DNA from 2 places in the Oerskovia sp. Root918 genome. Region 2 is predicted to be linked to the other one. Evidence: riboswitches for the same ligand, from Rfam matches in the RefSeq annotation. Region 2 holds a riboswitch; the other holds the start of a gene.
What was found. A riboswitch is a leader RNA that binds a small molecule or an ion and turns the genes downstream of it on or off. The one in region 2 is predicted to bind cyclic di-AMP.
Positions count from the first base shown of each region.

Region 1 (3,356 bases), on a different contig from region 2:
CGTCTTCGTCGCGGCGGCGGGCGTGATCGCTGCGGCCACGCTCGGGGCCCGTCTGACGCGTGACGCCCGCTGAGGGCCTAGGCCCACCACGTCCGCAACCGCAGCCCGACGGCGCCACGCGCGCGGCGCCGTCGGGCTGCGGTCCCGCGGGGCTCGCCTCGCGAGGCACAGCCGACTCCCAGATTCGGCACCTACGCTGCTCGGACGCTCGCCGCACCGGCGCCCGCGTGCCCCGGCGATCCCGAGACACACCGGAGTCCTCATGAAGAAGCTGCCCGCCGTCCTCACCGCGCTCGTCGTGACAGCAGCCCTCGCGGGGTGCTCGACCGGAGGGGATGCACCCCAGGCGGAGGCGCCGGCCTCGTCGGCCGCCTCGGAGGGGGTGGCGCCGGCCGAGGCGAACGACACGGACCTGCACTTCCTCGCGATGATGACCCCGCACCACGAGCAGGCCGTCGAGATGAGCGAGATCATCCTGGCCGTCGACGGCGTGAGCGACGCGACGCGCGACCTCGCGCAGCGGATCCTCGACGGGCAGGCCGAGGAGATCGGGATCATGCGCGGCTGGGCCGACGCGTGGGGGCAGGACGACCTCATGCAGATGCACTCGGTGCACATCGCGAACGGCATGCTGACGGGCGACCAGATGGGGTCGCTCGAACGTCTCGCGGACGCGAGCGCGGGGGACGCGACAGCGGTGGCAGAGGCCGAGAAGACGTTCCTCGAGCTCATGCACTCGCACCACGAGGGCGCGATCGCGATGACGCAGGGCGAGATCGCGGACGGTGGGTACACCGACCTGCAGGACCTCGCGCAGCAGATGGTCGACGTGCAGACGGCCGAGATGGCCGAGATCGACGGGCTGCTCGGGCGGTAGCACCGCGCGCCTTCCTCGCGCCGCCGCGCGCCTGCCCCGCCCCGCGCGAACGCTACCGGCCGGTAGCGGCCCGCCGTGGCTACACTCCCGGACGTCGGGAGAAGGGGGGCAGCATGGTCGACAGGGAGCTGTCGGAGATCGTCGGGACGCCCCAGGACGGGGGCAGGTCCGTGCTGACGACGGTGCAGGTCTCGATCCTGTCGGGGCTGAGCGCGGGGCTCACGGACGAGGCCATCGCCGGTCGCCTCGGCATCAGCGTCCGCACGTGCCGTCGGCACGTGGCGACGCTCTTCCAGGTGCTCGGTGCGACGAGCCGTTTCCAGGCGGGGGTCCTGGCCGCGCAGCGCGGCTGGGTCGCGCGGCGCGTGCGGCACCGACCAGAAGGTGCGCCGTCCTGACCGATGAGTTCTGCTGGTCGGTGCGGTCTGACCCCTCGACCGCACCTGCTGGACCGAGAGAACCGAGGACCCCATGTCTTTTCAGGCGTACCTGGACACCATCGAGGACAAGACGGGGCTCACCCCGCGCGAGCTCCTGACGATCGCGCAGCAGAAGGGCTACGACGACCCGTCGGTCAAGGCCGGCGTGATCGTGGAGTGGCTCAAGGAGGACTACGACCTGGGTCGTGGCCACGCGATGGCGCTGGTCCACGTCATCAAGAAGGGGCCCACGATCGACAGCAAGCACGTCGGGTCGACCGGTACGCACCGCGACGAGTCGGACACCCTGTGGTTGGACGGCAAGGCGACCAAGCCCGCCTGAGGCGGGGCGTCCCGCCGTGCCCGACGGCGGCGCGCGCCCTCTCGCAGAAGGTGCGGTTCGTCGACGAAAGGGATCGATGTCCGACTCGCGGAGTTCGTTACCTCACTGTGACAATCCCTCTCTTGCCATGTACCGTCGATTCTGCTTCGCAGAGAACCCTCTCGCCGGAGCCCTCAGGTGGACGCCGAACCCTGTCACCTCCCGAGGCCACGAACTACACCCATGACAGGGGTGGGGGACCCATTCTTGTGGGCACCGGAGACGGTGTCCTTGGGGTGAAGCCGCACGGACCTCGGTCCGCACGGCCGGGTGAGCTTCTCCGACCCGAACCCGACAGCTGACCTCTCAGGCGTCCAGGAGAACACTCGTGACCTCACGCACGTCCGCGCGCCATCGTGCTGCGCACCGTCCTATCACCCCCTTGACGTCCCTCGGACGATCCGCCGCGTCGAGCGTCAGCTCGGTCGCCCGCCGCAGCGCCGTCGTCGCGGCCTCGTCCGGCCTGCTGATCTCGGTCTTCACGGCTCCGGCGAACGCGGCCCCCTCGACCGACCAGGCGAAGACGTCGGTCGGCACGGTCGACCTCGCCGCCGTCACCGCTCAGGCCCGCGAGGCCCTGCAGACCAGCCCTGTGGTCACGGTCGCCGCCGACGCGGCGCTCGCGATCGAGCAGGCCCCGGTCGCCGTGACCCCCGCACCGGAGCCCGAGCCGGAGCCCGAGCCGGCTCCCGCGCCTGCACCGCAGCGTGCCGCCGCGCCGTCGCGCTCGGTCGAGCGTGCCGCGCCCGCCGCGACCAAGACCGTCCAGGCCGCCGCCCCGGCGCCTGCGGCCTCCGGCTCGTCGGTCGTCGACATCGCCATGAAGTACGTGGGCGTGCCCTACGTGTACGGCGGCTCCTCGCCCAGCGGGTTCGACTGCTCGGGCCTGGTCCAGTACGTGTACGGACAGCTCGGCGTCTCGCTCCCGCACCAGTCCGGTGCGCAGCGCAACGCGGGCACGGCCGTCTCGGCCTCCGAGGCTCGCCCCGGAGACATCATCTGGACCCCCGGTCACGTCGCGATCTACGCCGGCAACGGCATGCAGATCGAGGCCACGACCCCGGGCAGCACCGTCAAGTACAGCAAGATCTGGCAGAACAACCCGACGTTCGTCCGCGTCGGCTGATCTTCCCGCCCACGAGGCCCCGTCCACAGCACTGTGGACGGGGCCTCGTGCGTTCCCGGGCACGAGCGTGCGAGCGGGGCGGCGCCCCCGGGACATCGCTCCCTGGGCGGCGCTCCCTGAGGTGCGCTCCACGACCACCGCCGCGGATGAGTTGTCAGAACGTGGCCGGGCCATACCCCGGCCACGTTCTGACAACTGATCCGGGGGCTCCGCAGCCAGTCGGCCGGACCCGCCGCTACCGCCGAGCTGTCAGAAGTGGCCCGGGCTCACCACCGGCCACGTTCTGACAACTCATCCGGGGCCCTTGGTAGGTTCCACGCGTGGACCCGTCGTCGGAGACCGCCCTCGCACGCCTAGCCGCCCTCACGAGCGACCTGCCCGAGGCGCCTGACCGGCACGTCCTCGAACCGGTCGCCGAGGCGGTCCGCGCCGCTGCGTCGGCCGGCGCCTCCCCGGACGAGATCGCGGTGGCCGGATGCCTGTCGGTCGCCTGGGTCGGTGTTCTGCTCGGGAACGGGCCGAGCCCGTCAGACGACGATGGTCGCCACGAGG
Region 1 covers NZ_LMJG01000017.1:67,732-71,087, forward strand. The annotation lists gene ASE27_RS18590 (DoxX family protein) at 1-73, shown strand, start outside; gene ASE27_RS18595 (DUF305 domain-containing protein) at 263-877, shown strand; gene ASE27_RS18600 (response regulator transcription factor) at 991-1,275, shown strand; gene ASE27_RS18605 (DUF4287 domain-containing protein) at 1,349-1,639, shown strand; cyclic di-AMP (ydaO/yuaA leader) riboswitch at 1,812-2,006, shown strand; gene ASE27_RS18610 (C40 family peptidase) at 2,061-2,804, shown strand; gene ASE27_RS18615 (sulfite exporter TauE/SafE family protein) at 3,332-3,356, opposite strand, start outside.
Region 1: linked by a shared signal. The riboswitch ahead of ASE27_RS18610 (C40 family peptidase) and the one ahead of ASE27_RS02715 (C40 family peptidase) in region 2 are both predicted to bind cyclic di-AMP.

Region 2 (3,356 bases):
GCTGGCCTCGGTGCTCCTCACGGCCGTCTTCGCGCCGATCACCATGCACCTGTACCGCACGCGCAACTGAACGCGCCCCGGCCGCCGGCGTGCCGGAGCGGGCGTGACCTCGAGATCACGCCCGCTCCGGCACGTCCACGCGGTGCGGTGTCGTCAGCCCTCCGCCGAGGCGCCCTTCGCCACCGGGGGCTTCTCGTCCTCGCAGCGCTTGGTCACGACCATGACGGGGCAGGCCGAGTGGTGCAGGACCGCCTGGCTCGTCGAGCCCAGGAGCAACCCCGTGAATCCACCACGCCCGCGCGACCCGACCACCACGAGGTCCGAGGCCGTCGAGAACTCCGTGAGGAGCTCGGCCCCCGTCCCGTCGAGCACGATCCGCTTGATGGGGACGTCGGGGTTCTCGGCCTCGTGCCGGTCCACGATGACGTTGAGCCCCTCGGTGATGTCGTCGAGGACCTGCTGGTGGTCGATCGAGGCCGGCAGCCAGGCGAGCAGCCCGGCCCCCGCCCCGACGGGCACGCCGGCGACGGCGACGAGCTCGGCGCTCCACGCCCTGGCCTGCTTGATGGCGTGCCGCAGGGCGATGTCGGCCGACGGTGAGCCGTCCACGCCGACCACGATCCGCTTGAGCGGCTGGATCGCCGGCAGCTCGCCGCCCTCCCCGCCCGACTTCAGGGGCACGACGACCGTAGGGCACCGCGAGTGAGCGGGCAGCGCCGACGAGACGGTGCCGAGCAGACGCTCGGTGAACCCACCCCGCCCGCGGGTCCCCACCACGACCAGGCTGTAGTCCTTGGAGAGCTCGACCAGGACACCGGCGGCGTCGCCGGTCGCGATCGCGGCGGTCGTCCTGACGCCCGCGGCCTCGGCCCGCTGGGTGGCCTCGGCCAGGACCGCCTTGGCACCCTCCTGGATCGCGGTGTCGTCCAGGGCCGCGTAGCCGCCGTCGAGCGAGGCCGCGGTGAAGGACGGGAGCGAGTACGAACACACGACGTGCAGGGGCCAGCCGACCTGGCGCGCGTACGCAGCCGCCCAGTCCAGGGCGTGCAGGCTGGGCTCCGAACCGTCGACCCCGACGAGCACGATCTCTGCACGAGTCATGGTTTCATCTCCTCCCGATGGTGAAGCACCATCCTGAGACAAACCTATCGAAAGAACAGGCAAAGTCCACCGAGACGCCGGACCCCCGGAGGGGCGGGTCGCTCCCTCGTCGGCGCACTGCGCTCCCACGGCCCGCCTGCCGTCGGCCCGGCCCTCGCTCCCCCGCGAACGACAGCACCCCGTCCCCCTGCACGAGGCAGGGTGACGGGGTGCTGTTCGAGCTGCGGAAGATCGCTCCCGCGAGGCTCAGAGGCCTGCGAGGGGACTCAGGCGACGCGGATGAACGTGGGGTTCGACTGCCAGATCTGACGGAACTGGATCGTCTTGCCGGGACGCGGTGCGTCGATCTGCATGTTGTCACCGGCGTAGATCGAGATGTGGCCGGGGGTCCAGATCAGGTCGCCGGGCTGAGCGTCGGCACGCGACACCTTGGTGCCGACGTTGCCCTGGGCGCTCGACTGGCGCGGGAGGGTGATGCCGACCTGCGCGAAGACGTAGCTCGTGAAGCCGGAGCAGTCGAAGCCGTCCGGGGTGGTGCCGCCGTAGACGTACGGGACGCCCACGTAGCGGCTGGCGATCGAGACGATCGCGCTGCCGTTGGCCGAGGCCGGGACGGAGACCGAAGCAGCCTTCTCGGTCGTCGACGTGGTGGCCGTGGTGTTCGCGGTGCGTGCGGCCGAGCGCGAGGAGGCCTGCGTGGCGCGCTCGACGACGGGCTCGGGCTCGGGCTCAGGAGCGGGGGTCACGGCGACGGCCGCGCTCTCGATCGTGAAGCCGGCCTCAGCGGCGACCGTGACGGACGGAGCGGACTCGAGCGCGGCGCGGGCCTGCGTCGTGAGTGCGTTCAGGTCGACGGTGTTGAGCTTGGCCGTGTCGTGGTCGACGGGCGCAGCGTTGGCGGGCATCGCGCCGAGCATCGAGACGATCAGTCCCGACGAGGCAGCGACGACAGCGGTGCGGCGGCCGACGGAGGAAGCCGTCGCCGCCGAAGCAAGGGTGGAAAGCGGGCGTCGCGCTGCACGGTGGCGTGCGCCGGTCGTGACTGCGTTCACTGGATACCTCTCCTGGACGCCTGCGAGGTCAGCTGTCGGGTTCGGGTGGGAGAATCACCCGGCCGTCAGGACCGAGGTCCGTCTGGCTTCACCCCAAGGGCACCGTTTCCGGTACCCGAATTTGGGTCCCCCGTCCCTGTCATCGGGTCGTGGTGCTCCTCGCGCGGTGACAGGGTTCGGCGTTCCGCGCAAGGGCCTCGACGGACGATTCATCCGTGAAGCAGAACCGAACGTACACGACCTCCGGGTGAATGTCACGTTCCCGTCACGACGCCCTGGAAAGGCCTGGTATAGCAGGACGAACCGGCACAAGATCGTTGCCCCGGGCACCCCGCGAAGGCGCCGAGAACACCGCCGCCCCGCACCCCACGAAGGGGGTGCGGGGCGGCGGCGGAACCCGTGGTGCGCTGCGCTCAGGGCGCCGTGACGAAGATGTGGCGAGCGACGTCGTCGGGCAGGTCGAGGACCGTCTCCGCACCCTCCGCGGACACCGTGAACGACCCCGCCTCCGGCGTGACGGTGACCTCCTGGCGGGGCAGGATGCCCGCGGCCGCGATGCGGGCCAGCAGGTCCGTGTCCGTCTGGAGCGGCTCGGCGATGCGCTGCACGACCACGCGCAGCCCGCCCGGCTGGCGTCCCGCGCGGTCCGCGGCGGCCACGTACGCCGGCAGGGACACCACGCCGTCGAGGTACTCGATCTCCTGGATGTCCTCACCCAGCTCCGAGAGCCCCGGGATGGGGTTGCCGTAGGGGTCGTAGTGCGGGTGGTCGAGCAGGCCGATGAGGCGCTTCTCGACGAGCTCGCTCATGACGTGCTCCCACCGGCAGGCCTCGACGTGCACGAACTCCCAGTCGAGCTTGATGACGTCCGTCAGCAGTCGCTCCGCGAGGCGGTGCTTGCGCATGACGCGCTGAGCCTTGGCGTGGCCGTCCGGGGTGAGCTCGAGGTGACGGTCCCCCGTCACGACGACGAGACCGTCCCGCTCCATGCGGGCCACCGTCTGGGAGACGGTGGGTCCCGAGTGTCCGAGTCGCTCCGCGATGCGCGCACGCAGGGGGACGATGCCCTCCTCGTCGAGCTCGTAGATGGTCTTCAGATACATCTCGGTGGTGTCGATCAGGTCGGTCACGTCGCGCTCCTGTCGCTTGGGGGCTTGGGGGCACCTGCCGCACCGGCGGGCCGCTGACCTTAGTTTAGGTCCG
Region 2 covers NZ_LMJG01000001.1:634,069-637,424, reverse strand. The annotation lists gene ASE27_RS02725 (ABC transporter permease) at 1-70, shown strand, start outside; gene ASE27_RS02720 (universal stress protein) at 154-1,101, opposite strand; gene ASE27_RS02715 (C40 family peptidase) at 1,368-2,006, opposite strand; cyclic di-AMP (ydaO/yuaA leader) riboswitch at 2,156-2,345, opposite strand; gene ASE27_RS02710 (metal-dependent transcriptional regulator) at 2,567-3,283, opposite strand.